Regions from separate parts of the Burkholderia metallica genome, predicted to be linked through region 1. Evidence: predicted binding sites of a transcription regulator. Region 1 holds the regulator's gene; the other holds the start of a gene.
The links. The regulator FliA, encoded in region 1, starts transcription of late flagellar genes. The targets are predictions, from matches to a motif close to CTAAAGTTTNNNNNNNNNNNGCCGNTA.
Positions count from the first base shown of each region.

Region 2: a site for FliA is predicted at 14,280-14,306, ahead of fliS (flagellar export chaperone FliS). Genes of this name have one in related genera too.

Region 1 covers NZ_CP013401.1:214,902-230,824, forward strand. Annotated here, with positions in the region: gene WJ16_RS00900 (methyl-accepting chemotaxis protein) at 1-526, shown strand, start outside; gene WJ16_RS00905 (CheR family methyltransferase) at 530-1,510, shown strand; gene cheD (chemoreceptor glutamine deamidase CheD) at 1,507-2,232, shown strand; gene WJ16_RS00915 (protein-glutamate methylesterase/protein-glutamine glutaminase) at 2,229-3,320, shown strand; gene cheY (chemotaxis response regulator CheY) at 3,388-3,783, shown strand; gene cheZ (protein phosphatase CheZ) at 3,785-4,516, shown strand; gene WJ16_RS00930 (DUF2844 domain-containing protein) at 4,775-5,278, shown strand; gene WJ16_RS00935 (DUF3443 family protein) at 5,295-6,539, shown strand; gene WJ16_RS00940 (VOC family protein) at 6,707-7,204, shown strand; gene flhB (flagellar biosynthesis protein FlhB) at 7,715-8,914, shown strand; gene flhA (flagellar biosynthesis protein FlhA) at 8,911-11,013, shown strand; gene flhF (flagellar biosynthesis protein FlhF) at 11,010-12,764, shown strand; gene WJ16_RS00960 (P-loop NTPase family protein) at 12,757-13,575, shown strand; gene WJ16_RS00965 (RNA polymerase sigma factor FliA) at 13,599-14,333, shown strand; S-adenosyl-L-homocysteine riboswitch at 14,413-14,527, shown strand; gene ahcY (adenosylhomocysteinase) at 14,560-15,923, shown strand, end outside.
Region 2 covers NZ_CP013401.1:3,436,535-3,452,457, reverse strand. Annotated here, with positions in the region: gene WJ16_RS15610 (DMT family transporter) at 1-719, opposite strand, end outside; gene WJ16_RS15605 (hypothetical protein) at 1,508-1,720, shown strand; gene WJ16_RS15600 (serine/threonine protein kinase) at 1,779-2,801, shown strand; gene WJ16_RS15595 (coniferyl aldehyde dehydrogenase) at 2,872-4,314, opposite strand; gene WJ16_RS34825 (hypothetical protein) at 4,354-4,827, opposite strand; gene WJ16_RS15590 (GMC family oxidoreductase) at 5,044-6,684, shown strand; gene WJ16_RS15585 (flagellar hook-length control protein FliK) at 6,712-8,076, opposite strand; gene fliJ (flagellar export protein FliJ) at 8,108-8,566, opposite strand; gene fliI (flagellar protein export ATPase FliI) at 8,572-10,119, opposite strand; gene fliH (flagellar assembly protein FliH) at 10,113-10,796, opposite strand; gene fliG (flagellar motor switch protein FliG) at 10,789-11,784, opposite strand; gene fliF (flagellar basal-body MS-ring/collar protein FliF) at 11,774-13,537, opposite strand; gene fliE (flagellar hook-basal body complex protein FliE) at 13,787-14,131, shown strand; gene fliS (flagellar export chaperone FliS) at 14,381-14,815, shown strand; gene WJ16_RS15545 (flagellar protein FliT) at 14,812-15,144, shown strand; gene fliK (flagellar hook-length control protein FliK) at 15,581-15,923, shown strand, end outside.

The DNA.
Region 1 (15,923 bases):
GGATTCGGTCACGCAGCAGAACGCGGCGCTCGTCGAGCAGGCGGCGGCCGCGGCCGCGTCGCTCGAGGAGCAGACGCGCCAGATGAAGGCGATCGTGTCGGGCTGGCGCGTGTCGGGCGGCATCGTGCTCGCCCCGTCGCGCGGCGTTGCGCGGCCGCTCGCGCATGAACCGGCGCCCGCGCCGGCGCTCACGTCCGAGCCGCGTTTCGACGCGGCGCCGGTCGCCGCGCTGCCGGCCCCGTCGGGCGCCGCGCAACCGGCACGGCGCGCCGCGCCGGCGCCGCGTGGCGCCGCTGCGGCTGCGGCGGGCGCGGGTCGCGAACCGAAGCGCGCGGCCGATGCCGGCGCGCACGCGCAGAAGGATGCACCGGGGGCCGGCGGCACGGCCGCGGGCGGCTACGGGCCGCGTCTCGCGAAAACCGCCGCGCCGGCCGCGAAGCCCGCGCTCGTGCGCCCGGCGCTGAACGGCGAGAAGCCGGCGGCGGCCACGGCCGGCGCGTCCGACGACGACTGGGAGACCTTCTAAACCATGCCGCACGCGCGCGCGCCGTTTCGACCCGATGCACCGGACGCCTCGCCTCGCGCGGGCGAGCCGGGGCGCGACTTCGCGTTCACCGGCGCGGATTTCGCGCGCATTCGCGCGCTGATTCACCAACGCGCGGGGATCTCGCTGTCCGAGCACAAGCGCGACATGGCGTACAGCCGTCTCGCGCGGCGCTTGCGGGCGCGCGGCCTCGACACGTTTCGCGACTACCTCGACCTGCTCGAACAGGAAGACGATCCGCTCGAGTGGGAAGCGTTCACCAATGCGCTGACGACGAACCTGACCGCGTTCTTCCGCGAGGCACACCATTTCCCGATCCTGTCGGATTTCGTGAAGGGGCGGCCGGCGCCGGTATCGGTCTGGTGCTCGGCCGCGTCGACCGGCGAGGAGCCTTATTCGATCGCGATCACGCTGATCGAGGCGCTCGGCGAATCGGCCGCGCGCGGCGCGTCGATCCTCGCAACCGATCTCGACACGCAGGTGCTCGCGAAGGCCGAGGCCGGCATCTACACGTACGACCAGGTCAAGCACCTTGCGCCCGAGCGGCTCAAGCGCTTCTTCCTGAAGGGCACCGGCGCGCAGGCCGGCCGCGTGAAGGTGCGCCCGGAGCTGCGCGCGATGATCCGCTTCGAGCAGTTGAACCTGACCGATGCGGACTACGGGATCGCGAAGCCGTTCGACGCGATCTTCTGCCGCAACGTGATGATCTATTTCGACAAGCCGACGCAGGGGCAGGTGCTGTCGCGCTTCGAGCCGCTCGTGAAGCCGGGCGGGCTGCTGTTTGCCGGCCATTCGGAAAACTTCACGTACGTGACGCAGGCGTTCCGGTTGCGCGGGCAGACCGTGTACGAACTGACCCGCGATGCCGCACCGGGCCTGCGCTCGCGCGGCGCGCCGGCGCCGGCGATGCCGTCCGCCGCGCGCGCTGCCGCCGGCGCCGCGGCGGCATCTGGAGCGCGTGGATGAGCGCCCTGCCGATCGCGACCAATCGCTACTTCGACAACCACTTCGGCCGTCCCGGCGTGAAGCTGCTGCCGAACGAGTTCTACACGACGTCCGAGGACATGGTGCTGATGACCGTGCTCGGCTCGTGCGTCGCCGCGTGCCTGCACGACCCGTATGCGGGCATCGGCGGGATGAACCACTTCATGCTGCCGGACGACGGCGCCGATCCGGGCGCGGCCGCGTCGGAATCGATGCGCTACGGCGCGTATGCGATGGAAGTGCTGATCAACGAGATGATCAAGGCCGGCGGGCGCCGCGAACGCTTCGAGGCGAAGGTGTTCGGCGGGGCGGCCGTGCTGGCCGGGATGACGACGATCAACATCGGCGACCGCAACGCGGATTTCGTGCGCCGCTACCTGGCGCTGGAGCGCATCCGCATCACGGCGGAAGACCTGCAGGGCGTCCATCCGCGCAAGGTCGCGTTCATGCCGCACGACGGGCGCGCGATGGTGAAGAAGCTGCGGCTGCAGGTGCCGGGCGTGACCGAGCGCGAAGCGGCGCTCGCCCGCGAGGCCGAGCGCGCCGGCGCGGCCCGGGCGCGTCCGCAGGTCGAGCTGTTCGCGGCGAAGCGTGCGGCTCCGCCGCAGCCGGCGCGGCCGCGCATCGAGCTGTTCGGCGCGCGCGGCGCGGCGCCGGCCGGCGGCGTGCGGGCGGCGAACCTATCAAGAAAGCAGGAGGCATGACCGCAGTGCAGAAGATCAAAGTGTTGTGCGTCGACGATTCGGCGCTGATCCGCAGCCTGATGACCGAGATCATCAACAGCCAGCCCGACATGACGGTGTGCGCGACCGCGCCCGATCCGCTCGTCGCGCGCGAGCTCATCAAGCAGCACAACCCGGACGTGCTCACGCTCGACGTCGAAATGCCGCGCATGGACGGGCTCGACTTCCTCGAGAAGCTGATGCGCCTGCGGCCGATGCCGGTCGTGATGGTGTCGTCGCTGACCGAGCGCGGCTCGGAGATCACGCTGCGCGCGCTCGAACTCGGCGCGGTCGACTTCGTCACGAAGCCGCGCGTCGGGATTCGCGACGGGATGCTCGACTACGCGGAAAAGCTCGCCGACAAGATCCGCGCGGCGTCGCGTGCGCGCGTGCGCCAGGCGCCGCAGCCGCAGGCCGTCGCGCGCGCGGCGGACAGCGCCGCGGCCGCGCCGATGATCAACAACCCGCTCGTCAGTACCGAGAAGCTGATCATCATCGGCGCGTCGACGGGCGGCACCGAGGCGATTCGCGAAGTGCTCACGCCGCTGCCGCCGGATGCGCCGGCCGTGCTGATCGCGCAGCACATGCCGCCCGGCTTCACGAAATCGTTCGCGCAGCGGCTGAACGGCCTGTGCCGGATCGCGGTGAAGGAAGCCGAGCACGGCGAGCGCGTGCTGCCGGGCCACGCGTATATCGCGCCGGGCCACGCGCATCTGTTGCTCGCGAGAAGCGGGGCGAACTATATTGCGCAGCTGTCGGACGAGCCGCCGGTGAACCGGCACCGCCCGTCGGTCGACGTGCTGTTCCGCTCGGCGGCGACGCACGCGGGCAAGAACGCGATCGGGGTGATCCTGACCGGGATGGGCCGAGATGGCGCGGCCGGCCTGCTGGAGATGAAACGCGCGGGCGCCCACACGTTCGCGCAGGACGAAGCCAGCTGCATCGTGTTCGGGATGCCGCGCGAGGCGATCGCGCTCGGCGGCGCGGACGAGATCGTGCCGCTCGCCGAGATGAGCCGCCGCGTGATGGCGCGTCTCGCGACGATGGGTGAGCGCGTACAGCGCGTCTGAATGGAATGTCACGGGGCGCGTGCCACGATACGCGTCCCGACGGAAACGAATCTGGAAAGGAACGACGATGGACAAGAGCATGAAAATCCTGGTGGTGGACGATTTCCCGACGATGCGCCGGATCGTCCGCAACCTGCTCAAGGAACTGGGCTATTCGAACGTCGACGAGGCCGAGGACGGTGCGGCCGGCCTCGCGCGGCTGCGCGGCGGCGGTTTCGATTTCGTGATTTCCGACTGGAACATGCCGAACCTCGACGGTCTCGCGATGCTGAAGGAAATCCGCGCGGACGCGACGCTCACGCACCTGCCGGTGCTGATGGTCACGGCCGAGTCGAAGAAGGAGAACATCATCGCGGCCGCGCAGGCGGGGGCGAGCGGCTACGTCGTGAAACCGTTTACGGCCGCGACGCTCGACGAGAAGCTGAACAAGATCATCGACAAGATGGCGAAGGCCGGGAGCTGACGTGAACGAGCCGATCCATGCCGCGCTGACGGGCGCCGGGTTCAGCGCCGACGGCCAGGCCGAAGGCGCCGATTTCGCGAGCGACCGCATCCTCGCGCGCATCGGCCACGTCACACGCACGCTGCGCGATTCGATGCGCGAGCTGGGGCTCGACAAGCACGTCGAGCGGGCGGCGGAAGCCGTGCCCGACGCGCGCGACCGGCTGCGCTACGTCGCGACGATGACCGAGCAGGCCGCCGAGCGCGTGCTGAATGCGATCGAGGTCGCGAAGCCGATGCAGGAGCGCATCCAGAACGAGGCCGAGGCGCTCGACACGCGCTGGGCGCAGTGGTACGCGGCGCCGATCGAGCACGCGGAAGTGCGCGAGCTGATGGACGATACGCGCGCGTTCCTGCGCACGCTGCCCGAATCGACGGCGGCGACCCGCGCGCAACTGCTCGAAATCATGCTCGCGCAGGACTTCCAGGACCTGACCGGGCAGGTGATCAAGAAGATCATGGACATGGTCTACCTGATCGAGCAGCAGCTCCTCACCGTGCTCGTCGAGAACATCGCGCCCGAGCGGCGCGAGCAGTTCGCGGCCACCGCGGCCGCGTTCGCGGCCGAGCAGATGAGCTCGACCGGCAGCCCCGAGTCGCTGCTGAACGGCCCGCAGATCGCGCCGGAAGGCAAATCCGACGTGGTCCAGGACCAGGGGCAGGTGGACGACCTGCTCGCCAGCCTCGGCTTCTGACCCGGCCGCATGCATCGGCGCGCCGCCTGTGACGGCGCCGCCCGGTGCATGCGCCCCGCGTTCCCCGCCCCGCGTTCCCGCCCCCTCGGTGCCGCGCAGCCCGGTGCGTCCTGCGTCAAATTGACACTTCGACACACGCAGCAGGCATACTACGCGTCAGCAGCAACGGAGCGTCATTCGTACGATTTCATATGTTGGCAGGCGGCGCGGGCCCGATGGCCGTGCCGCCGGCTACGAAGCCAGTCCCTGGGGGGGAACGTGAAGCTGAAACGTTTGGGCTGGACCGTCGCGCATGCGACGGCTGCAGTGGGTGTGCTGTGGAGCGTCCACGCACACGCGGAACTGGGCGGCGCGCCGATGTCGCCGCCGTCGGACGATCAGGCCGCGACCGTGCGTGCGCTGCAGCGCGCGATGCGGTCGGCAGACGGCGTGCAGACGAGCACGGCCGCTTATACCGTCCGCGAGATCACGCTCGGATCGGGCACCGTCATCCACGAATACACGTCGGCCGCGGGCAGCGTGTTCGGCCTCGCGTGGCAGGGGCCGACGATGCCCGATCTCGCGTCGCTGCTCGGCAGCTATTTCCCGCAGTACACCGCCGGCGTCCAGGCGGCGCACAAGGCGCGCGGCTGGCGCGCGCCGGTGTCCGTCGACACGAGCGGCCTCGTGATCCGCACCGGCGGCCACATGGGCGCCTTCTCGGGCCAGGCATGGCTGCCGGCGGCGCTGCCTGCCGGCCTGGCCGGCACCGACATCCAGTGACAGCGGGAGAGCGATCTTGAGAATTCCTCGTACATTCAAGCGCTGGCTGCGCGTGCTGGGCCTCGCGGCGGCGACGGCCGTCCTCGTGACGGCGTGCGGCGGCGGCGACGGTGGTGGCGGCGGCAGCAGTGCGGGCAACGGCGGCAACGGTGGCAACGGCGGTTCGGGCGGCTCCGACGGCAACTCCGGCAACACGGCCGTCATCACCGTCAACACCGGTGTCGCGAACGTGATCAACATCCCGACCATCAGCCTGAAGGTCTGTGCGCCGGGTACGTCGAACTGCCAGGTGGTCAACAACGTGCTCGTCGATACCGCGTCCTACGGGCTGCGGCTCGTCGGCAGCGCGGTGTCGGGCGTGCTCGGCAGTCTCCCGCAGGTGACGAGCGGCGGCGCGCCGGTGGCCGAGTGCGGCAAGTTCGTGTCGAGCTATACGTGGGGGTCGGTGCGCACGGTCGACCTGTCGATCGGCTCCGAGCAGGCGGGCTCGCTGCCCGTGCAGATCATCGGCGATCTCGGCACGACGAACGTGCCCAGCTCGTGCACGAACGGCGGCACATCGGCCAATTCGGCGAGCGCGCTCGGCGCGAACGGGATCCTCGGCATCGGGCCGGCGCCGGTCGACTGCGGCACCACCTGCGCGACGTCGACGTCGACGAACAACAACTACTACGCGTGCCCGAACGGCGACAACGCGAGCTGCACGGTCGCGCTCGTGCCGATCGCGCAGCAGGTGGCCAACCCGGTGCATCGTTTCGCCGACAGCAGCGGCGTGAGCGTGGCGATGCCGGCCATCTCGAACAACGGCCAGGCGAGCGCGACCGGGACGCTGACGTTCGGCCTGCCCGACCTGAGCGGGAAGACCGTACTGACGTCCACCACGACGGGCGACGTCAGTGCGTCGTTCCTCGGGCGCAACGTGACCGCGTTCTTCGATACCGGTTCGAACGCGTACTTCTTCAACGATTCGTCGCAGACGGTCTGTTCGAAGAACACGCAGTTCTACTGCCCGGCGGCGGCCACCACCTATTCGGCGACGCTGAGCGGACAGAACGGCGCAGCCGGCGCGGTATCGATGCCCGTCACGAACGCGGATTCGCTGTTCGCGAACCCGTCGACGTTCGCGTTCAACGACATCGCGGGCCCGTTCGGTTCGTCCAGCTGGCTCGACATCGGCATGCCGCACTTCTACGGCAAGACGATCTACTTCGGGATGGACAAGACCGCGAGCGGCGGCGCGCAGCCTTTCGTCGCGTTCTGACGCGGCGCGGCCGGACGCAGGATGAAGGGGGCGAGCGATCGCCCCCTTTTTTATCCGCGCGCCGCGTGCGGCACGACGGGGCGGACCGGCGCGCTGCCGGGTACGGACCTGGCGCCTACGATGTAATACCGGCACCCGTGCCGGCACGACATCGAGGAGGCAGCGCCATGAGCCCGCGCATACAACGCATCACGCCATTCCTGTGGTTCGACCGCGACGCCGAGGCGGCCGCCGGTTTGTACGTATCGGTGTTCGATCACGCGCGCATCGTGCACGTCGCGCGCTACGGCAAGGCCGGCGCGCACGCGTCCGGCAGCGCGGAGGGTGCGGTGATGACCGTCGCGTTCGAGCTCGACGGACAGGCGTTCGTCGCGCTGAACGGCGGCCCCGCGTTCCAGATCACGCCGGCCGTGTCGTTCGTCGTCAACTGCCGCGACCAGGACGAAATCGACCGCTACTGGGCGCGCCTGTCCGAAGGCGGCGACGAACGCGCGCAGCAGTGCGGCTGGCTGCGCGACCGCTTCGGCGTGTCGTGGCAGGTCGTGCCGGTCGAGATGACCGAGCTGATGACGGGCGATCCGGCGCGCACGGAGCGCGTGATGGCGCAGGTGATGACGATGAAGAAGCTCGATCTCGGCGTGCTGCGGCGAGCGGCGGCAGGCTAGGGGGCGCGCGCCGGCTGCCGCGTGTGAGAACGGGCTCCGGGCGCCGCGGGCGCCCGTGACCGGCGGGTACGGACGCTGGAGCGGTGGCCGGCCTTCGCGCACCGCGCGGAGGGTCGAGGAGGCGATGGGCGGCCCTGTACGCGGTGTTCGATCCGGATCGCGTCGGCCGGCGCAGCCGGCGGCATCGACCGCCACCGACTCGATCTCGACGACCGGCATACCCCCCGCCTCGCGGGCGTGCCCCGCCATTCCCCGTTTCCGCGCGTTTTCCCCGCTTCACTGGCCGCCGCCGCGTCCGGAACCGGCCCCCGCCGGCGCCTCCGGCGACACGTCTTTCCGCCGCGCCGCACGCGGCCGCATCCCCCGTCCGGCCGGGTTCGCACCGGGCCCGCCCGATTCCCCGAAATACCCCCCTTTCCCGGCTTTGCTCGACCGATCGGCGTTTGACGCGTCCATGAATAATCGGTGTCACTGGAAAGCGGCATTCCGCCGTACCCGACTGGAGGCCCCGTGGCAGACGAGAGCGATCTCGACAAGACCGAAGCCGCCACTCCCAGGCGCCGCGAGAAGGCGCGCGAGGAGGGGCAGGTCGCGCGTTCGCGCGAACTGGCTTCGTTCGCGCTGCTCTCGGCCGGATTCTACGGTGCGTGGCTGCTCGCGGGCCCGTCGGGCGGGCATCTGCAGGCGATGCTGCGCGGCGCGTTCACGTTCGATCGCGCGACCGCGTTCGACACCCGCCGGATGCTGTCGGCAGCCGGCAGCGCGAGCCTCGAAGGCTTCGCCGCGCTGCTGCCGATCCTCGCGCTCACCGGCGTCGCCGCGCTGCTCGCGCCGATGGCGCTCGGCGGCTGGCTGATCTCGCAGAAGACGTTCGAGCTGAAGTTCGACCGCCTCAACCCGATCTCGGGCCTCGGCCGGATCTTCTCGATCCAGGGGCCGATCCAGCTCGGGATGTCGGTCGCGAAGACGCTGGTGGTCGGCGGGATCGGCGGCATCGCGATCTGGCGCAGCAAGGACGAACTGCTCGGCCTCGCGACGCAGCCGCTCGGCGTCGCGCTGCCCGATGCGCTGCACCTGGTCGCCGTGTGCTGCGGTACGACGGTCGCCGGGATGCTGGTGGTCGCCGGGCTCGACGTGCCTTACCAAATCTGGCAGTACAACAAGAAGTTGCGCATGACGAAGGAAGAAGTGAAGCGCGAGCATCGCGAGAACGAAGGCGATCCGCACGTGAAGGGGCGCATCCGCCAGCAGCAGCGCGCGATCGCGCGCCGCCGGATGATGGCGGCCGTGCCGAAGGCCGATGTGGTCGTCACGAACCCGACGCACTTCGCCGTCGCGCTGCAGTACACGGACGGCGAGATGCGCGCGCCGAAGGTCGTCGCGAAAGGCGTGAACCTCGTCGCCGCGCGCATCCGCGAACTCGCGGCCGAACACAACGTGCCGCTGCTCGAAGCGCCGCCGCTCGCGCGTGCGCTGTACCACAACGTCGAACTCGAACGCGAGATCCCCGGCTCGCTGTACTCGGCCGTCGCCGAAGTGCTCGCGTGGGTCTACCAGTTGAAGCGCTTCCGTTCGGAGGGCGGCGCGTTCCCGGCGGTGCCGGTCGATCTCGACGTGCCGGCCGAACTCGACAAGGGCGCGTCGGTGTCCGCCGCCGACGAGCGCGAAGAAGCCGACGACACGCTCGGCCAGCCGGGGAACGCAGCATGAGCACCCCGACCACCGGCCTGTTCGCCAAACGCGCGAACCCGTTCGCGGGCACCAACCTGCGCGCGCTCGCGGGCCCGATCCTCATCTGCATGATCCTGGGGATGATGATCCTGCCGCTGCCTCCGCTGCTGCTGGATCTGCTGTTCACGTTCAACATCGCGCTGTCGGTGATGGTGCTGCTCGTCAGCATGTACACGATGAAGCCGCTCGATTTCGCGGCGTTCCCGAGCGTGCTGCTGTTCTCGACGCTGCTGCGCCTGTCGCTGAACGTCGCGTCGACGCGTGTCGTGCTGCTCGAGGGCCACACGGGCCCGGACGCGGCCGGCCAGGTGATCGAGGCGTTCGGCCACTTCCTCGTCGGCGGCAACTTTGCGGTCGGCATCGTGGTGTTCGTGATCCTGATGATCATCAACTTCATGGTGATCACGAAGGGCGCGGGGCGGATCGCCGAAGTGTCCGCGCGCTTCACGCTCGACGCGATGCCCGGCAAGCAGATGGCGATCGACGCCGACCTGAACGCCGGCCTCATCAACGAGGAACAGGCGCGCAAGCGGCGTCTCGCCGTATCGCAGGAAGCCGAGTTCTACGGGTCGATGGACGGCGCGTCGAAGTTCGTGCGCGGCGATGCGATCGCCGGTCTGATCATCATGGCGATCAACGTGATCGGCGGGCTGATCGTCGGGATGGTCCAGCACGACATGACGTTCGCCGCCGCCGGCACCAACTACACGCTGCTGACGATCGGCGACGGCCTCGTTGCGCAGATCCCGTCGCTCGTGATCTCGACCGCGGCCGGCGTGATCGTGTCGCGCGTCGCGACCGACGAGGACATCGGCACGCAGATCACCGGCCAGCTGTTCACGAACCCGCGCGTGCTGAACATCACCGGCGCGATCATCGTGCTGATGGGGCTGATCCCCGGGATGCCGCACTTCGCGTTCCTCGCGCTCGGCGCCGGCGCGATCTGGCTGGCGCGCACGCAGACCCGGCGCGCGGCGGCCCGCAAGGCGGCCGGCGACCTGACCGACATCGCGCCGCCCGCCGTGCTGCCGTCGGACAGCCACGAGGCGACCTGGGACGACGTGCAGCTGATCGACCCGCTCGGGCTGGAAGTCGGCTACCGGCTGATCCCGCTCGTCGACAAGAACAGCGACGGCGAGCTGCTCAAGCGCATCAAGAGCATCCGCAAGAAATTCGCGCAGGAAATCGGCTTCCTGCCGCCGGTGATCCATATCCGCGACAACCTCGAACTGCGGCCGAACGCGTACCGGATCGCGCTGAAGGGCGTCGAGATCGGCGTCGGCGAAGTGTTCCCCGGCCAGTGGCTCGCGATCAACCCCGGCCAGGTGACGGCCGCGCTGCCGGGCGCCGCCACGCAGGACCCGGCGTTCGGGCTGCCGGCCGTGTGGATCGACGTCGCGATGCGCGAGCAGGCGCAGGTGTACGGGTACACGGTGGTCGACGCGAGCACGGTCGTCGCGACGCACCTGAACCATCTGGTCGTCCAGCACGCGGCCGAGCTGCTCGGCCGCCAGGAAGTGCAGGCGCTCGTCGAGCGCACCGGCAAGGATGCGCCGTCGCTCGTCGAGGACCTCGTGCCGAAGACGATCTCGCTGACGACGCTGCAGAAGGTGCTGCAGAACCTGCTCGAGGAAGGCGTGCCGATCCGCGACATGCGCACGATCCTCGAGGCCGTGTCCGAGCATGCGGGCCGCGGCGACGCGTTCGAGATCACGGCCGCGGTGCGTCTCGCGCTCGGCCGCGCGATCACGCAGCAGTGGTATCCGGGCGCCGGCGAAATGCAGGTGATGGGCCTCGACTCGAATCTGGAGCGCGTGCTGTCGCAGGCGCTCGCCACCGGCGCGAACCCGGGCCTCGAACCCGGCCTCGCGCACAACCTTCTGACCGGCACGCAACAGGCGATGCTGCGTCAACAGAATCTCGGGCTGCCGCCCGTGCTGCTCGTGCAGCACGCGCTGCGCGCGATGCTCGCGCGTTTCCTGCGCCGCAGCCTGCCGCAATTGAAAGTGCTGTCGTATGCCGAAGTGCCGGACACACGCACGATCAAGGTCGTTAACGTCATCGGGGGTTCCGCTTGAACATTCGCAAATTCACCGGCGCAACGAGCCGCGACGCACTTCGTCTCGTGCGCGAGGCGCTCGGCGCCGACGCGGTCGTGCTGTCGAACCGCACGCTCGATGACGGCAGCGTGGAAATCGTCGCACTCGCCGATTCGGACCTGGCCGCCGTGACGCCGCCGGCCGCGGCGCGCCCGCGCATCGCCGCGTCGCGCGCGCCGGAATCCGTGCCGGCCGCCGCGGTGCCGGGCATCGTCGCGCGCCCGGGTGCGACGCCGGCCCGCCCGGTGGTCGCCAATCCGTATGCGGCAGGCGAAGGCGGGTTGCCGGACGTGTTCTCGTCGGTATTCGGCGCCAGCGCCGATGCGCACGATGCGCACGACCCGGTCGCGCCGCCTTCGATCGACGCGGCGGCGCCCGCGGACATGCCGTCGGTCGCCGCGCCTGCCGCCGGTGCGCCGGCCGCGACCTCCGAACCCGCGCCGTGGCTGGTCGAGCACGCGAAGCGCCTGACGCACCAGCGCGACGCGCTGATTGCCCGGGCGCACGCGGCGCCCGCCGTGCCGCAGGCGAGCGCGCCGGCCGCGCCGGCCGCCGCGAGCGCGACGCCGCCCGACTGGGCACGCGACATCGTGCGCGACGCCGAGCGCCGGATGCCGGCCGCGGCCGTGCGCACGCCCGACCCGGGTGCGACGCACGCCGCGAAGGCGGCCGAACGCACGCGCCTGTCCGCCGATGCGGCCGCCGCGGTCGCCGATGCGGTGAAGTCGCGCATCGAGCGGATCGTCAACGATACGGTGATGCAGGAGCTGGGCGAGTTGCGCGGGATGATGGAAGCGCAGTTCGACAACCTGATGTGGCACGACCGCCAGCGTCGCAGCGCCGTGCATGGCGCGCTGACGAAGCACCTGTTCGCCGCCGGCTTCTCCGCGCAGCTCGTGCGGATGCTGGTCGACAACCTGCCGGCGGGCGACGGCGCGCAGACCTTCGAGCAGGCCGTCGACTGGGCGCAGTCGGTGCTCGCGTCGAACCTGCCGGTGCTCGACAGCGAGGACGCGCTGATGGAGCGCGGCGGCGTGTTCGCGCTGATGGGGCCGACCGGCGTCGGCAAGACCACCACCACCGCGAAGCTGGCCGCACGCTGCGTGATGCGCTTCGGCGCGAGCAAGGTCGCGCTGCTGACCACCGACAGCTACCGGATCGGCGGCCACGAACAACTGCGCATCTTCGGCAAGATCCTCGGCGTGCCCGTGCACGCGGTGAAGGACGCGGGCGATCTCGCGCTCGCTCTGTCCGAGCTGCGCAACAAGCACATCGTGCTGATCGACACGATCGGCATGAGCCAGCGCGACCGCGCGGTGTCCGACCAGATCGCGATGCTGCACGGCGCGAACGCGCCGGTGCAGCGCCTGCTGCTGCTGAACGCAACGAGCCACGGCGACACGCTCAACGAAGTCGTGCAGGCGTATCGCAGCGCGGGCGAGCATCCGGACCTCGCCGGCTGCATTCTCACGAAGCTCGACGAGGCGACCCACCTCGGCGGCGTGCTCGACACGGTGATCCGCTACAAGCTGCCGGTCCACTACGTGTCGACCGGCCAGAAGGTGCCGGAGAACCTGTACGTCGCATCGACCCGTTTCCTGCTGAAGAGCGCGTTCTGTGTACCGCGCGACGGCTCGCCCTTCGTGCCGCAAGACGACGACATGCCGACGCTGCTTTCCGCACTGACCGCACGTTCCACCGCCGAGCTGCACGAGGTGCGATTTGGATAAACGAACCATCGACCAGGCCGAAGGGCTGCGGCGCCTGCTGGCCGGGCGCGCGTCGCGCATCGTCGCGGTGACGGGCGGGCCGGCGAGTGTCGGCTGCACGTCCACCGTCGTGAACCTGGCGGCGGCGCTCGCGTCGCTCGGCAAGGACGTGCTCGTCGTCGACGAGCGCGCCGACGTGCATTCGGCCAGCGCGACGCTCGCGGGCGCATGGCTGCGCGACGGCGAGCGCACGCGGGTCGCGGCCGGCTTCGGCCTGTGCGCGGCCGCGCGGCTCGCGCGGGCCGGCTACACCGGCGCGCAATTGAGCGACTTCATCGACGGGCCGTCCGACATCGTGCTCGTCGACGCGCAGCTCGGCGCCGACGGATCGTTCTCGGCGCTCGCGCGCGAAGCGCACGACGTGCTGGTCGTCACGCGGGTCGCCGCGCAGGCGATCACCGAGGCGTACGCGTGCATGAAGCGGCTTCATTACGCCCATGCGGTCGCGCAGTTCCGCGTGCTGACCAATCACGTCGGCAGCCCCGCGGACGCGAAGGTCGCGTTCGACAATCTCGCGGGCGTCGCGAGCCGCTACCTGGCGGTATCGATCGCCGATGCGGGCTGCGTGAGCGCCGATCCGCTCGTCGAACATGCGCGCGAGCTGATGCGTGCCGCGGTCGACGCGTTCCCGTCGTCGGCCGCCGCGCGCGACTACCGGCAGATTGCCGCCGACCTGCTGTACTGGCCGATGCGCCCGCGCTCGGGCGCGGGCCGCGCCGTGCACGCGGGCGGCAAGCCGTCGTATGAGGCGGGCGCGGCACACGCCGCGTGAGCGCCATCGGAAGGAGAGGGGCCATGATGTACAACGCTCAAGGAAAGATGTCCCAGGCCGACGTGCTCGCGCAATATGCGCCGCTCGTACGGCGCCTGGGGCTGCAGCTCGTCGCGAAGATGCCGGCGAGCGTCGACCTCGACGATCTGATCCAGGCCGGCATGATCGGCCTGATGGACGCGGCCGGCCGCTACAAGGAGGACCAGGGCGCGCAGTTCGAGACCTACGCGACGCAGCGCATCCGCGGCGCGATGCTCGACGAGCTGCGCAGCAACGACTGGCTGCCGCGCAGCCTGCGCAAGACGTCGCGCGAAGTCGAGCACGCGGTGCACCAGATCGAACAGCATCTGGGCCGCTCGGCAACCGAGACCGAGATCGCGCAGCACCTGAACATGCCGCTCGACGAGTATCAGGGGATGCTGCAGGACCTGCACGGCAGCCAGCTCATCTACTACGAGGATTTCGACCGCGCGGCCGACGACGAGCCGTTTCTCGACCGCTACCGTGTCGATCACGCCGATCCGCTGTCGGCGCTGCTCGACGAGCACCTGCGCGAAGCGCTCGTCGAGGCGATCGAGCGGCTGCCGGAGCGCGAGAAGCTGCTGATGTCGCTGTACTACGAACGGGGTCTGAATCTGCGCGAGATCGGCGCGGTGCTCGAAGTGAGCGAGTCGCGCGTGTGCCAGCTGCACAGCCAGGCCGTCGCGCGCCTGCGCGCGCGGCTGCGCGAACAGGCGTGGGTCGGCGCGGAGTCCTGACCCTTTCTTGACGCCCGCGCGCGCCGCTGCCGCGCGGCGCATGCGCATTTCGCGCGCCGATTTGCTACAATCCCCTCCGTTTTCCGAGGAGCGTTGCGACGGACCTCCTGTGTCCGCCAGGCTCGGAAGGCTTCACCAAGCAGTCGTGCGGCACAACCGCGCCGGCTCCGCTTCCTGAACGGCGCTCACGTCACCAATCTAGAAACTTTTTAGAAAGGAGGGCGTGATGAACGCCATTATCGATTCCAAGGCTTCCCAGGATTACGTCGTCGCCGACATGGCGCTGGCCGGCTGGGGCCGCAAGGAACTGAACATCGCCGAGACCGAAATGCCGGGCCTCGTGCAGATCCGCGACGAATACAAGGCGCAGCAGCCGCTGAAGGGCGCGCGCATTGCCGGCTCGCTGCACATGACGATCCAGACGGGCGTGCTGATCGAGACGCTGAAGGCGCTCGGCGCGGACGTGCGCTGGGCGTCGTGCAACATCTTCTCGACGCAGGACCACGCGGCTGCCGCGATCGTCGAAGCCGGCACGCCGGTGTTCGCGTTCAAGGGCGAATCGCTCGACGAATACTGGGAGTTCTCGCACCGCATCTTCGAATGGCCGAACGGCGAATTCGCGAACATGATCCTGGACGACGGCGGCGACGCCACGCTGCTGCTGATCCTCGGCGCGAAGGCCGAGAAGGACCGTTCGGTGATCGCGAAGCCGACCAACGAGGAAGAAGTGGCGCTGTACAAGTCGATCGCGAAGCACCTCGACGCGGACCCGACCTGGTACTCGACGCGCCTCGCGCACATCAAGGGCGTGACCGAAGAAACCACGACCGGCGTGCACCGCCTGTACCAGATGGAAAAGGACGGCCGCCTGCCGTTCCCGGCATTCAACGTGAACGATTCGGTCACGAAGTCGAAGTTCGACAACCTGTACGGCTGCCGTGAATCGCTGGTCGACGGCATCAAGCGCGCGACCGACGTGATGATCGCGGGCAAGGTCGCGGTCGTCGCGGGCTACGGCGACGTGGGCAAGGGCTGCGCGCAGTCGCTGCGCGGCCTGGGCGCGACCGTGTGGGTCACCGAAATCGACCCGATCTGCGCGCTGCAGGCGGCGATGGAAGGCTACCGCGTCGTGACGATGGAATACGCGGCCGACAAGGCCGACATCTTCGTGACGGCGACCGGCAACTACCACGTGATCAACCACGATCACATGAAGGCGATGCGCCACAACGCGATCGTCTGCAACATCGGCCACTTCGACTCGGAAATCGACGTTGCGTCGACGCGCCAGTACCAGTGGGAAAACATCAAGCCGCAGGTCGACCACATCATCTTCCCGGACGGCAAGCGCGTGATCCTGCTGGCGGAAGGCCGCCTCGTGAACCTCGGCTGCGCGACCGGCCACCCGTCGTTCGTGATGTCGAACTCGTTCGCGAACCAGACGCTCGCGCAGATCGAGCTGTTCGTGCGCGGCAGCGAGTACGAGAACAAGGTGTACGTCCTGCCGAAGCACCTCGATGAAAAGGTCGCGCGCCTGCACCTCGCGCGCATCGGCGCGAACCTGTCCGTGCTGTCGGACGAGCAGGCCGC
Region 2 (15,923 bases), 330 kb from region 1:
GTCACGTTGACGAGATCGCCGCGCTGCATCAACCGGTAGAACAGCAGTTGCGCGATCACCGAAATCACGATGCCGAGCCACAGCAGCGGGATCGCGAACGCCCAGCTCAGGTCGAACGACAGCGGCCGGAACGGCGCGATCGCCACGCACAGCGCGAGACCGATCGCATTCTGCAACGGCAGCACGTCGGCGGGCGCCGCGCGTACGCGCTTTTGCAGCAGCGAGCCGGCGGTCAGCGCGACGAGCGCGGTGAGCGCGCACGCGATGCCCGCCGGCGTCAGGCCGCCGTCCCCTGCGCCGCGGAACACGACGAGCGCGAGGCCGGCCAGCGACAGCGCGAGCCCCGCGATGCGCACCGGCTGCCAGCGCCGCTCGACGAGCGCGAGCGTGAGGATCGGCTGCACGCCGAGGATCGTCGCGAGCACGCCCGGCGCGATCCCGCGTTCGAGCGCGAGCAGGTAGAAGATCGAATAGCCGCCCATCATCAGCAGGCCGGTGAGCGCGGCCATGCGCCGCTCGCCACGCGGCGGCAGCCAGCGTTTGCGCACCAGGGCCAGCCCGAGCAGCACGAGCGAGGCAACGGCGAAGCGTGCGGTGAGAAAGGCGAACGCGGACGCGTGACGCAGACCGAGTTCAGCGAAGATCGCGCCGCTGCTCCACAGCAGCACGAAGAGCGACGTAGCGCCATGCGCGGCGAGCGCGCGTTTGAACGAAACCATGTGAATCCACCTGTCGAACGGATCGGAACGTTCCATCCGCGCGCGCAGCGGCACGCGGTGCGTCACGACGCACGCATGCAGGCCGACGGGCGAATGGAAGACGGAACGAAAAGCCGGCCGGTCAGCCGGCGCGTGCCGCCGGAGGGGGCGGCGCGGCGCCGACGAGCGGCGGTGCGACAGGAGGAGGCAGGACCGACGGATGCACGCACGCCTGCGGCCGCGAGTCGAACTGCGGCCGGGATCTTGCGAGGGCGGACGTGAGCGGATGCATCGTGGCGGAATGCGCTTGAACGCGAATGAGCATCAAAGGTACCGCAAGGCCGGCATCGTACGCAACATTCGTCGGCGGCATCGTATGACGAACGAAGGGCGGGTGCGCGCGACCGCGCGCCGTGCCGGCCGCGTTCAACGCACGCGAAGGCGATGAGGATGCCGCATCGAGCGGGTGCCGCGATCACGCGACATGTTGCCGCGACCCGCGTGCCCACCCGCGACGCGTGAGCGGCGCCCGCCACATGCGCGCCGCAGTGATGCCGCGGATTCGGCGGACGGACACATTCGACAGGGTATGATGGGGGTAACCGGGCGGGCAAGCGCCGGCCCGGCGCAGTGGTTGATTGGAGACATTCGACGAATTCGCGGCACTTCGCCCGCTTCTTCTTCTTTTCGCGCTTCGATAAACCGTGAACAATGGGATCACGCGCAACGCTCCGACGAGAGCGCGCGGATCGTGCATTTGCCGGCTCGCCAGCGAGCCGGGTTTCAAGATTCAAGAGTGGGGAACCATCATGCATGTCGGGTCGATTGTCTGCACTACCCATATCGCGGTGCCGAAGGGCGCGCGCGGCATCGTCCAGCGCATCCTGGGCGACATGGCCATGGTGACCTGGTACGCGGGCGTACCGGGCGAGTCGAAGGAACTCAACACCGAGCCGTTCTTTCTCGAGGACCTGATCGACACCGGCGAATCCGTGCTGCCGGCCGGCGCGGCGCTTCACTGAACGCACACGCCGCAGTCGGCGCTCGTCTTTCGGCCCCGCAGGCGGCACAATGCGGGGCATGAAAGACGCCACTTCCGCTCCCGCTTCTCCCGCCGGCCCGCCGTTCGCCGGACTCACGCCCGAATGCGTGCTCGACGCGCTCGACAGCATGCTGATGCCGGCCGGGCTGCGCACCGACGGGCGTCTGCTCGCGCTCAACAGCTACGAAAACCGCGTGTACCAGGTGGGCATCGAAGACGGCCCGCCGGTCGTCGCGAAGTTCTATCGTCCGGCACGCTGGTCGGACGAAGCGATCCTCGAAGAGCACGCGTTCGTCGCCGAACTCGCCGCGCGCGAGATTCCGGCGGTGCCCGCGCGCGCATTCGACGGCCGCACGCTGCACACGTTCGACGGTTTCCGCTTCTCGATTTTCGAGCGGCGCGGCGGCCGCGCGCCCGACCTCGATCGCAGCGACACGCTCGAATGGCTGGGCCGCTTCATCGGCCGGATCCATGCGGTCGGCGCGACCGAGCCGTATGCCGCGCGCCCGGTGCTCGATATCACGACGTTCGGCTACGAGCCGCGCGACTACCTGCTCGCGCACGATTTCATTCCGGATGACGTAAGGCCCGCGTACGAGACGGCGGTCACGCTCGCGCTCGAAGGCGTGGAGGCCGCGTTCGAGCGGGCGGGCGACATCCGCCTGCTGCGCACGCACGGCGACTGTCATCCGAGCAACGTGCTGTGGACCGATGCCGGCCCGCACTTCGTCGATTTCGACGACAGCCGGATGGCGCCCGCGATCCAGGATCTGTGGCTGCTGCTGCCTGGCGATCGCGAAGGCGCGTCGCGTGCGCTGGCCGACCTGCTGGCCGGCTACGAGGATTTCTGCGAATTCGAGCCGCGCGAGCTGCATCTCGTCGAAGCGCTGCGCACGCTGCGGCTGATCCACTACGCGGCCTGGCTCGCGCGGCGCTGGGACGATCCCGCATTTCCGGCCGCGTTCCCGTGGTTCAACACGCATCGTTACTGGGAAGCGCGCGTGCTCGAGTTGCGCGAGCAGATCGGCGCGATGCAGGAAGGGCCGCTCTGGCCCGTGTGACGGCGCGCGCGGCAGCTTCGCCGCGCGACAGGTTCAGCGCGGGCCGCTGCGAATCCGCGGCCCGTTTCGCTCAGAACTTCAGCATCATCTTGATCACGGCGGCGAAGCGCTTGCCATAAGGCGGCGCGATCAGCCCGCGCGTATTCAGGCGTGCCTGCGTGAGCACCGGCTTCATCTTCGAGAACGTCACGAAGCCGTCGTAGCCGTGATACGCGCCCATCCCGCTCGCACCGACGCCGCCGAACGGCAAGCTGCCGCACGCGATGTGCAGCAGTGCATCGTTTACCGTCACACCGCCCGAGATCGTTTCGCGCATCACGCGCTCGACCGTGCCGCCGTCCTCGTCGAACAGGTACAGCGCGAGCGGACGTGGGCGCGCATTCACATATGCGATCGCCTCGTCGAGCCGTTCGTACGGCACGAGCGGCAGCAGCGGCCCGAAGATCTCCTCCTGCATCAGTTGCGACGCGGCCGGCACCTGCGTGACCGCGCACGGCACGAAGCGGCGCGACGCGGGGTCCGATTGCGCGTCGGACAGCGGATGCAGTTGCGCGCCGGCCGCCTGCGCGTCGCTCGCGAGCTGCTGCAGCCGTGCGTAGTGGCGCGGCGATACGATCGTCGTGTAGTCGCCGTTGGTCGACAGGTCCGGATACATCTTCGCGAAGCGTGCCCGCGCGCGCTCGATGAACGCGGCTTCCATCCCGCGCGGCAGCAGCACGTAGTCGGGCGCGATGCAGGTCTGGCCCGCGTTCAGCGTCTTGCCGGTGACGATCGCGTCGACGGCCGCATCGAAGCGCGCGTTCGGGCCGACGATCGCCGGCGACTTGCCGCCGAGTTCGAGCGTGACGGGCGTGAGGTTGTCGGCGGCCGCGCGCATCACGTGGCGGCCGACGTGCGTCGAGCCGGTAAACAGCAGATGATCGAACGGCAGCGCGCTGAACGCGGCGCCGACTTCCGCATCGCCGTTCACGACCGCGACGTGGTCGCGCGCGAAGGTCTTGCCGATGAGCTGCTCGAACAGCGCCGACGTGCGCGGCGTCAGTTCGGACATCTTGATGATCGCGCGGTTGCCGGCGGCGAGCGCGCAGATCAGCGGGCCGGCCGCGAGCAGCACCGGGTAGTTCCACGGCACGACGATGCCGACCACGCCGAGCGGCTGCGGCATCACCTTCGCGCGCGCCGGGTGCAGCCACTTGTTCATCGGCTTGCGGACCGGTTTCATCCAGCGCTTGCCGTGCCGGAGTGCGTCGTCGATCTCTTCCTTCGCCATCCAGATTTCCGACAGCAGTACTTCCTGCTTCGAGCGATGACCGAAATCGGCGCTGATCGCTTCGGCGAGTGCGTCCGTGTTGTCGATCAGCATCGTGCGCAGCGCACGCAGGTGCTGGGCCCGCGTGTCCCACGCCGGGTACGGCGCCCGCAGGTACGCCGCACGCTGGTCGCGCAGCAGCGCCGTCAGCGCGTCGGCCGACGGCACGGCTTGCGGGGCCAGTTCGGGCAGGTCGTTCTTCATGTCGTCTCCTCCAGTTGGGCCGGGCTGGTCGGCCGGCCGTCACGCCGCACGCGCACGCTCGGCGAGCGCGGCGACGCGGATCGGGGTGGTGCGTGTCGCGCGGCGCGAGGCCGGCTGCGACGGGTGCTCGAAAACCGGTTGAAGCGTGCAACGGGCGTCGCATCCGCGCGACGGTGTGCGCATCCGCCAACCCGGCCGACACGTGCGGGCATGTCGCGCGAGACGATGGCCAACCGGCACGCGGTGCGGTGTCGCGCGCGCCTGCCGGGGCACCGAAGCAGGGCGGCGCGACGAGTCCGCCGAATCGTGCCGCAGCGCACTTCGCCGCTGCAGCAACAAACCGTCCAAACGGTCGGCGACGACGCAGGCCGTTCGATTTCGATCGACTGCGCACACGACGTCGAGCCTCTTCGCGCAGGCAGCCGTTTGAAATGAAATGCGGGTTGCGCGCATCGCATCCGGACCATCCGGTCGGCACGCGGCCTGCAGAACCTGGCGCTGCATCGTCGTCACTCCCGTTTCGCGACGGCTCGGCTTCTCGTGGCCGGCACGTCGCGCAAAGCGAATCGATACATCTTAAATTTAGTTCACGCGGGCGTTTAGAGGAATCGCTCTTGAATCGGCGCGCCGCGCGCGCGACCGCCATTCCTACAATGCCCGAACATTACAAGAGGGGACGCGGTCGCGCGGCGGTGCCGGGCGCCTTCCATGACACGAAGGAGACGTGACATGCAATACGACTACATCATCGTCGGCGGCGGTTCGGGCGGCTCGAGCCTGGCCGGCCGTCTCGCCGATGCCTGCCCCGATGCGACGATCGCGCTGATCGAAGCCGGCTCGCATACGGAGCGCAACCTGCTCGTCAACATGCCGGTCGGCATCGCCGCGCTGGTGCCGTTCAAGCTCGGCACGAACTACGGCTACGAGACGGTGCCGCAGGCGGGCCTCGGCGGGCGGCGCGGCTACCAGCCGCGCGGGCGCGGGATGGGCGGCTCGAGCGCGATCAACGCGATGATCTATACGCGCGGCCATCCGGGCGACTACGACGAATGGGCGCAGCTCGGCGCGACGGGCTGGAGCTGGCAGGAGGTGCTGCCGTATTTCCGCCGCGCGGAAGGCAACGTGCGCGGCGCCGATGCATGGCATGGTGCGGACGGCCCGCTGTCGGTGTCGGATCTGCGCTTTCGCAATCCGTTCTCCGAACGATTCATCCAGGCCGCGCATGCGGCCGGCTATCCGCTGAACGACGATTTCAACGGCGCGACGCAGGAAGGCGTCGGCTTCTATCAGGTCACGCACCGCGACGGCTCGCGCTGCAGTGTTGCCCGCGCGTACATCTACGGCCGCAACCGGCCGAACCTGCACGTGATCACCGATGCGACGGTGCTGCGGGTGGTGTTCGAAGGCAAGCGCGCAGTCGGCGTCGCGCTTGCACGCAACGGGCGGGTCGAGACGCTCGACGCGCGTGCGGAAGTGATCCTGTCGGCCGGCGCGTTCAATTCGCCGCAACTGCTGATGTGCTCGGGGATCGGCCCGGCCGAGCAACTGCGCCGGCACGGGATCGCGGTCGTGCAGGATGCGCCCGACGTCGGCGCGAACCTGATCGACCATATCGATTTCATCATCAATACGCGCGTGAATTCGTCGGAGCTGGTCGGCGTGTGTCTGCGCGGACTCGCGAAGATGGCGCCGGCGCTCGCGCGCTATTTCTCGAGCCGCACCGGAATGATGACGAGCAACGTCGCGGAGGCCGGCGGCTTCATCAAGAGCGATCCGTCGCTGGAGCGCCCCGACCTGCAACTGCATTTCTGCACGGCGCTCGTGGACGACCACAACCGCAAGATGCACTGGGGCTTCGGCTATTCGCTGCACGTGTGCGCGCTGCGGCCGTTCAGTCGCGGCACGGTGGCGCTCGCGAGCGGCGATGCGCGCGACGCGCCGCTGATCGATCCGCGCTTTTTCAGCGATGCGCGCGATCTCGACCTGCTCGTGCGCGGCACGCAGGCGATGCGCCGGATTCTGTTGCAGGCGCCGCTCGCGTCGCAGGGCGGGCGCGAGCTGTACACGCGGGCCGACCAGAGCGAGGCGGAGCTGCGCCAGACGATCGTCGAACATGCCGACACGATCTATCACCCGGTCGGCACCTGCCGGATGGGTTCGGATGCGCGCGCGGTCGTCGATCCGCAACTGCGCGTGCGCGGCGTCGAAGGGTTGCGCGTGGTGGATGCGTCGGTGATGCCGACGCTCGTCGGCGGGAACACGAATGCGCCGTCGGTGATGATCGGCGAACGCGCGGCGGACTTCATCGTCGCCGCGCGCAAGGGCACGGCGACGCGCGGCGAGGCAGCCGCGGCGGTGCACGGCCGCTGAGCGGCGCGCGCACGGCGGCGATCATGCTCAGGCAAACGTATCGACGAGGCCGGCGCGGCTCACGCTCGCGGCGGCCGGTGCGGATTGCGCAGCGCCGGCCGGTGCCTCGACGGCTGACTGTCCGCCGTTCCCGCGCCGCGACGACGACTGGCCGCCGGCGAAGGTTTGCTGCGGGTTCTGTTGCTGCGACGCGAAGCCGCCGTCGCTGACGGTCGCGCTGCCGAGCCCGAGCCCGCCCGCTTCCATCGCCTCGCGCAGCTTCGGCAGCGCGGCTTCGACCGCTTCGCGCACTTGGGCGTGCTGCGACACGAACAGCGCATGCGCGTTGTTGTCCGCGACGCGCAGCACGACCTGCAGCGGCCCGAGATCGGCCGGATTGAGCGTCAGCTCGGCGCTCTGCTGGTGCGCATTCGACAGGAACACGACCTTCTGGCTCAGCGCGTCCGTCCAGTCCGGGGTGCCGACGTGGGGCGCGAGCACGTGCGCGTTCGCGGCGGCGATCGCCCCCGCGGCCGGCGACAGCTGCAGGTTCGCCTGTGCGGCGGCAGCGGCCGTCGCGCCGGCCGCGAGCGTCGCGCTGGCGGCCGGGTCCGTCGCGGCGCCGGCTGCCGCGAGCGCGTGCTGTTCTCCCGACTGCGCGTTCGCGCTGGCCTGCAGCGCCTGCGCGGCGGCCGGCGTCGGCGTTTGCTGGGTGGCAAGCGCGCCCTTCGCGTCGGCGAGCGTGCGGTCGAAGCTCGGCGCCTTCGGTGTCAGCGGTGCGGCGGTGCCGGTCGCTGCGGCGGAGGCCGGTGCGGACGCCGTCGCCGTCGCGCCGGTCGCGGGCATCGCGATCGCGCCCGCGCCGCCCGCGCCGCCCGTCAGCCTGTCGAGCGCGGTTTGCAGCGCATCGCGGCCCGACGCCGGCGCGGCCGGCGGGGAGGCTGCGCTCGCGTCGCCGGTCGCGTGATCCGCCAGCGTGGCCGTGGCATCGGGCTGGCCGGACACGGCCGTTTTCTGCGCGGCGGCGGCCGTTGCATCGGCCGGCGTCGCGTTGTCCGTGCGCGCCTGTAGTTGCGCCTGCAACGCCGCGGCGGCCGCGAGCGCGGCGGCGTCGGGGTTGGTGGCGGCGTTCGCGGTCGTATCGTCGTTCGCGTCGCTGTCATCGGCCGCGGACGGCTTCGTGCCGGCGGCCGGCTTCGACGCAGCCTGTTTCGGCGACGCATCCGGCACGCCGGAGTTCGACGCGTCGTGACGCGTGGCGACGCTTTGCTTCAGCGTCTGCGCGAACGGGACGGCGGCCGTGGCGGTCGCGGCATCGTTGCCGGCGGCGCCGGACGCAGCCGCGCCGCGGGCGGCCTTGAGTGCGGTGCCGGCGGTGTCGAGCAGCGCGCCGAGCAGGGGCAGGGGAGGCATGGCGATTCTCTCGTTCGAATGCGGTGGTCGGTTACGACGAACGGGCCGCGTCGGCCCGCATGCGCAGGATCTTCGCGGCGTGTTCGTCGGCGTCGCGCTGTTCGCGCCGGGCGTCGCGCATCGCATCCTGCGCGGCGCCGCGCGCCTGCAGGATTTCGAACGAGCCGACGGTGCGTTTCTTCTGTTGCCAGTTCGGGCGGGCTTCGTCGATGCGGACCTCCGCCGCGGCCAGCACGCTGCGCTGCTGCGCGATCGCGGCGTCGAGCGTGTCGATGAATGCCTGGAAATTGCGCCAGTTGCCGGCCGGCATCCCGTGCTGCGCGGATTGCGAGAAGCGCGCGTGGTATTCGTCGCGGTAGCGCAGCAGCGCGTCGAGCTGCTCGGCGGCCGCGGTGCGCTCGCGCTGCGCGGTGCCGAGCTGCTTCGCGGCGGAATCGAGATCCTCCTGCGCGCGATCGAGCAGCAACTGAAGCGGAAAGCCGTGTGCCATCGGGGTCAGCCTCCGTAAGCGTCGAACAGCGCATCGAGCCCGGCGAGGCTCGACGCGAACGGCGCGCATTCGCGAAAGCCCTGCTGCAGGAACGCCTCGATGCGCGGATAGAGCGCGATCGCGCGGTCGAGCTGCGCGTCGCGGCCGGGCGCGTACGCGCCGACCGCGATCAGGTCGCGATTGCGCTGGTAGCGCGACAGCATCTGCTTGAACTGCCGGACGTGGTCGAGATGCGTTTCGTCGATCAGCGCGGTCATCGCGCGGCTGATCGACGCCTCGATGTCGATCGCCGGATAGTGGCCGGCCTCGGCGAGCGCGCGCGACAGCACGATGTGGCCGTCGAGGATCGCGCGCGCCGAATCGGCGATCGGGTCCTGCTGGTCGTCGCCTTCGGTCAGCACCGTGTAGAACGCGGTGATCGAGCCGCCGCCTTCGGGCCCGTTGCCGGTGCGCTCGACGAGCGCGGGCAGCTTCGCGAACACCGACGGCGGGTAGCCCTTCGTCGCGGGCGGCTCGCCGATCGCCAGCGCGATCTCGCGCTGCGCCATCGCATAGCGTGTCAGCGAATCCATCAGCAGCAGCACGTGCTTGCCCTGGTCGCGGAAATACTCGGCGAGCGACGTCGCGTACGCGGCGCCCTGCATCCGCAGCAGCGGCGACACGTCGGCCGGCGCCGCGACGACGACCGAGCGCGCGAGCCCGTCCTCGCCGAGAATCTGTTCGATGAATTCCTTCACTTCACGGCCGCGCTCGCCGATCAGCCCGATCACGATCACTTCCGCGCTCGTGTAGCGCGCCATCGTGCCGAGCAGTACCGACTTGCCGACGCCGGAGCCCGCGAACAGGCCCATCCGCTGCCCGCGGCCGACGGTGAGCAGCGCGTTGATCGCGCGCACACCGACGTCGAGCACGTGGTGGATCGGTTCGCGCTCGAGCGGGTTGATCGACGGCGCCGACAGCGGCGCGTCGACCTTCGACGCGAGCGGGCCGAGGCCGTCGAGCGGGCGCCCCGACGCGTCGACGACGCGCCCGAGCATTTCCCAGCCGACCGGCAGGCGCTTGGCGCCCGCGAGCGGATCGGTGACGGGCGCGCTTTCGCGCGGCCACACGCGCGCGCCGGGCAGCACGCCGGCGACGTCGGTGGTCGGCATCAGGAACAGGCGATCGCCGGCGAAGCCGACGACTTCGGCTTCCGCGTGCGACAACGTGCTGCCGGGCGGCAGTTCGATCGTGCATTCGGCGCCGACCGACAGGCGCAGCCCGATCGCCTCGAGCACGAGGCCGGCTGCGCGCGTCAGGCGCCCGCACGGCCGCAGCGGCAGCGCGCGGTGGCTGCGTGCGGCGAGCCCGTTCAGGTGGGTGCGCCAGTGCGCGAGATGCGGATTGTGCGGCGCGCGCGGCGCGGCGCCGTCGGCCGCTGCCGCGGCGGCGTGCCGGCGCGGGTCTCGTGCGCTGTCGCGCGCGGCGTCCGGGCCGAACGACGCGAGCGCGAGTTCGCGCTCGAGCGGCGTCATGCCGTCGTGCGCGAGCGAATCGGGCGTGGGCGTCACCACGTGCTCACCTTGCCGATCGCGGCGGCGACGCGCTGCCAGCGGGTGGGCAGCGTCGCGTCGACCTCGCCGGTCGCGGCGTGCGCGCGGCAGCCGCCGCGCTCGATCGACGCGTCGGTGCGCACGTTCCAGCCGAGCGCATCGAGATCGTCCTGCAGATACGCTTCGACGACGGGCAGGTCGGCCGGATTCACCGCGAGATGCGGCGCCCCGGACAGCGCGGGTTCGGCCGCGAGCACGTCGCGCACGGCGGCCACCAGCGCGGCCGGGTCGTGCTTCACGTGCTGGCGCACGACCTGCTGCGCGATGTCGAGCGCGAGTTGCGCGAGGTCGGCGGCCAGATCGTGTTCGACGCTCGACACGGCCTCGCGGAACGACGCGGCGAGCGCCGCGAGCTGCGCGGCCTGTTCGCGCGCGTCGGCCCGGCCGGCCTCGAAACCCTGTTCGCGGCCCTGCTCGAAACCGGCCTGGTAGCCGAGCGCGTGGCCTTCGGCGTGGCCGGCCGCATGGCCTTCGGCGTGCGCGGCGTCGCGCACGCGCTGCAGATCCGCGGCGAGCGCGGCGGCGGCCGCTGCCGCGTCGTCGGGCGGCGGCGGGGGCGGCGGCGGGTCGAACGACGCCATCTCCCACCGCTGGTACGCGGTGAGGGTGCCCGCGCGATCGCTCGCCGAATCAGACATACGCGTCTTCCGCCTTGCCGCCGATCGCGATCGCGCCGCTCTCGGCCAGGTTGCGCACGATCTGCAGGATGCGGCGCTGCTGCGTCTCGACTTCGGACACGCGCACCGGGCCGCGCGCGTCGAGATCCTCGGCGAGCAGTTCGGCCGCGCGCTGCGACATGTTCGCGAGGAACTTCTGGCGCAGCGCGGGCGGCGCGCCCTTCAGCGCGATGATCAGCGCTTCCGACTCGACTTCCTTGAGCACCATCTGGATCGCGCGATCCTCGAGGTCGAGCAGGTTCTCGAACACGAACATCTGATCGACGATCTTCTGCGCGAGATCGGCATCGTACTGGCGCACGCTCTCCAGCACGCCTTCCTCGTGCACGCTCGTCATGAAGTTCAGGATCTCGGCCGCGGTGCGGATGCCGCCCATCGGGCTGCGCTTCAGGTTGTCGCTGCCGGACAGCAGGCCCGTCAGCACGTCGTCGAGTTCGCGCAGCGCGGCCGGCTGGATGCCGTCGAGCGTCGCGATCCGCAGCATCACGTCGTTGCGCAGCCGCTCGGTGAAGCACGACGCGATCTCGGACGCCTGGTCGCGGTCGAGATGCACGAGGATCGTCGCGATGATCTGCGGATGCTCGTTCTTGATCAGTTCGGCCACCGCGCCCGAGTCCATCCACTTCAGGCCCTCGATGCCGCTCGTGTCGCTGCCCTGCAGGATGCGGTCGATCAGCACGCCGGCCTTGTCCTCGCCGAGCGCCTTGGTCAGCACCGAACGGATGTACTCGCTCGAATCGAGCGACAGCGCGGTGTGCTGCTCGGCTTCCTTCGCGAACTCCTGCAGCACGTCCTCGACCTGCTCGCGCGTGACGTTCTTCAGCGCGGCCATCGCGGCGCCGATCTTCTGGACCTCGCGCGGCGCGAGGAACTTGAATACCTGCGCGGCCTCTTCCTCGCCGATCGACATCAGCAGGAGCGCGCTCTTGGTCAAGCCTTCAGCGTTCATCGGACACCCAGTTCTTCACGACGGTGGCGACGATCTTCGGATCCTGGCGGGCGATCGTGCGCGCGTAGTCGAGGTTGCGTTCGTAACGGTTCTTTTCGCTCTCGAAACCGAGCAGCAGCGCGTCGGGCTCCTCGGCCTTCTCCGGCGCCGGCAGGCCGTCGAGCGCGACCGGGTCTTCCGGCGCGGCGAGCGCCGGCGCGGCCGGCTCGGGCGGCGGGAAGGCGCGGCGCATCGCCGGGCGCACGAACATGAAGTAGAGCGCCGCCGCGGCCGCCGCGATGCCGAGCCATTTCGCGGCTTCCTTCGCCATCGCGATCATGTCGGGCTGGCGCCACCACGGCAGGTCGGCGTACGGATCGCTCGCGGTCGAGAACGCGCTGTTCACGACGTTCACCGAGTCGCCGCGCTTCTCGTCGTAGCCCATCGCGTCCTTCACGAGCTGTTCGACCTGCGCGAGCTTCGCGGGCGGCAGCGGCTGCATCGTCACGTGGCCCTTCGCGTCGGCGACCGGCTGGTAGTTGACGACGACCGCGACCGACAGCCGCTTCACGCTGCCCATCGGCTGCTCGAGATGGCGGATCGTCTTGTCGACTTCGTAGTTGGTCGTCTGGTCCTTGCGGTCGCTCACCGGGGTGGTCTGCGGCGCGTTCTGGCCGTTGCCGGCGACGATCGGCGCGGACGCAGGCTGCGGCGGCGTGTTCGACAGCGCGCCCGGCACGCCCGACGCGCCGCCCTGCGCGAGCTCGGTCGAGCTGCTGGTCTGCTGGCTGCGGATCGCGGCCTGCTGCGGCGTGCCGTTCGGGCCGTAGCTTTCCGACGTCTGCTCGATCTTCGAGAAATCGAGGTCCGCGCTGACCTGCGAGCGCGCGTTGCCCGCGCCGAAGATCGGCGCGAGGATCGCGTCGATGCGCTTCTGCGTGTTGTGCTCGACCTGCTGCACGTATTTGAGCTGGCTCGCGTCGAGGCCGGAGGCCGACGCGGTCTGGGTCAGCAGGTTGCCGTCCTGGTCGACGATCGTCACGTTCTTCGCGGGCATGTCGGGCACGCCGGACGACACCATCCGCGTGATCGCCTGCACCTGGCCCTCGTCGAGCACGCGGCCCGGGTAGAGGTCGACGAACACCGACGCGCTCGGCGCTTCCTTGTCGCGCACGAACACCGACGGCTTCGGGATCGCGAGATGCACGCGCGCACCGCGCACGGCGTTGATCGATTCGATGGTGCGCTGCAGCTCGCCTTCGAGCGCGCGCTGGTAGTTGATCTGCTCGGCGAACTGGCTGATGCCGAATTTCTGGTTGTCCATCAGCTCGAAGCCGACCGAGCCGCCCTTCGGCAGTCCCATCGCGGCGAGCTTCAGGCGCGTTTCGTGCACCTGGCTCGACGGTACGAGGATCGCGCCGCCGGCATCGGCGAACTTGTAGGGAACGTTTGCCTGCTGGAGCGCGGCGATGATCGCGCCGCCGTCGCGGTCCGACAGGTTGCTGTACAGCACGCGATAGTCGGGCGCGCGGCTCCACAGCACGAGCGCGGTGATCACGGCGACCGCGAACGCGACGGCGATCACGAACGGCAGCTTCGGGTTGCCCTTCATCCGCGAGATGCCGGGAATGCGTTCCGCGAAGCCGCCCAGCCCGAAGTCTGCGCCTGCGCCACCCGCGCCCGGCAGCGCGGCGGCCGCGGCGGCGCCGGGCGCCGGGCTGGCGAGGCCCGCGCGGGCGTCTGGGTTGATCAGCGAGTTGGCCTGCGAATCCATGCGTCGAGTTTCTCCGGAGCGGGACGACTGAGCTCGCTCGGACGAGCGGGCGGACAATGACACGATGCGATTATCGTGACCCGGGCCGCACTCCGATCGACCGAAAAGAACGGGGTTTCCCCCGTACTTTCTCGGCTTTGACGCGCGGCGCGCTGCTATCCTTTTTCGGAATCCGGCATGGCGCGCGTGGTGCGGCGCCGGCGGATCTCCCGGCACGTCCGGGTCTCTTCTCTCGGTTTTGGGGACAGCATGGCTGCGAACGTCAGCGGAATCGGTTCGGTGTTGCAACAGATGCAGTCGATGGCCGCGCAGGCGTCCGGCGGCGTCGCGAGCCCGACGGCGGCGCTGGCCGGCTCGGGCGCGGCGACGGCCGGCACGTTCGCGAGCGCGATGAAGGCGTCGCTCGACAAGATCAGCGGCGACCAGCAGCACGCGCTCGGCGAGGCGCAGGCGTTCGAGGTCGGCGCGCCGAACGTGTCGCTCAACGACGTGATGGTCGACATGCAGAAAGCCAACATCGGCTTCCAGTTCGGGCTCCAGGTCCGCAACAAGCTCGTGAGCGCTTACAACGACATCATGCAGATGTCGGTGTGACGGGCCGGCCATCCGGGGACGGCTATCCGGTTGGCCGCTATCCGAACCCGCCCATCCCGGAACCGTTATCCGGCCACGGCCATTCGCAAAGCGCCGCCGGGCTCGCCGGCGGACCGGCGCCTCGGCGCCCGGCAGCAGGCACGCTTGCCTAAAGCTTTCGCGATCCCTTCCGATAACTCCGGTGAAGGCCGCGTCGTGCGATGCACGGCGGCGGTTCCCGTATAGCCAAGGCAGAACAAGGAGAAGCGCATGTTTTCCCCAGGACACGCTGGAGCCAGTGCCTACGCGCGTGTCGGCGTCGAGACAGGGGTGATGGGCGCCTCCCCGCACCGGTTGATCGCGATGCTGTACCAGGGCGCGCGGCAGGCGATCGCGCTGGCGCGCATGCATTTGCAGCAGGGCAACGTATCCGCGCGGGGCGACGCGATCGGCAAGGCGATCCGGATCGTCGAGAGCGGGCTGAAGGCGTCGCTGAACCGCGACGCGGGCGGCGAGATCGCGGAGCGGCTGGACGCGCTGTATGCGTATATCGGCCGGCGTCTGCTGGAAGCGAACGCGCAGGCGAGCGACGCGATGCTGGTCGAGGTCGACCGGCTGCTCGCGACGCTCGAGGAAGCATGGACGGGGATCGCCCCGGAGGTCGCGCGGATGGCCGCGCAACAGGCAGTGGAAGCATCACGATGAATCGCAAGGCCGAATACTTCGAACGTTACGAGGCGCTCGCCGCCGTGTCGGGCCGGATGCTGGGCGCCGCCCGCAGCGCCGACTGGAGCGCGTTGCCGGGGTTGCAGGCCGAATTCATGCAGTTGGTCGACAGGCTGAAGGAAGCCGATTCCGGCGTCGTGCTCGACGAATCGGATCTCGGCCGCAAGCTCGACCTGATCCGCCGCATCCTGGCCGACGACGCCGCGATCCGCGATCTCGCGAGCCCCGACGTCGCGCGGTTGTCCGCGCTGTTCGAGGCGCGGCGCTCGACCCAGGTATTGACCGATCTCTACCGCGCGCGCGGGTAGCACCCGTTTTCCGGAGAAACGGGCGCGGGGGCGCGCCGTTCCCGGATTCGCAACGATGTGCAGGGCCTGTTTTACATATGGAATGCACGTGCGAATGCCCGAAGTCGCTCGTCTCCCAAGGGGACTTCCTTGCCGAGTGCAGGCAACGCGTGACGCGCGCCGTCTGGCCGAGCCAAGCGCGCCGAACGAAGTGGCCTTGGAGGACAGGCGACGAACGCCGCCGCCATGCGGGCGATTGCGCGCATTCCCGTGGAATGATTTTTTATTGGGCGTTTTCGCGAGAACGGCCGCTCGCCGCGTTGCGCGCCTTGCAAACACGTCGTCGGTCTTCGCGGCGTCTCGCGAGGACTTGCGTGGGTCGTCGCGAGCGGTCGTTCTCGTGGCACCGCCTATGCGGCCCTCTGGAAACAGACCCTGAGATGAGCAGGCTCCGATCATGACCGGTATCGACTCCGTTGCGGCCGCGCTGCTGGCGAGCCGCCTCGACAGCCTGCTGACCGGCACCGTGTCGGCGCCCGCCGGCGGCGGGGCGACCTCGCAGGTCGGCACGCCGGGCACCGGCGCGTCGTCCACGCCGTCGGCCGGCAGCCCGCCCGCCGCGCCGCCGGCGTCCACCCAGACCGCGCTGTCGGATGTCGGGCGCGTGCTCGACGCGATCTCGCGCGCGGGCGGCGATACGACGCCGGCGATCGCCGGACGCGTGCCGCTGCTCGCCGATCCCACCGTGCTGCTGACCGACACCGCCGTGCCGGCCCGCGCGCCGGCCGCCGCCGATCCGG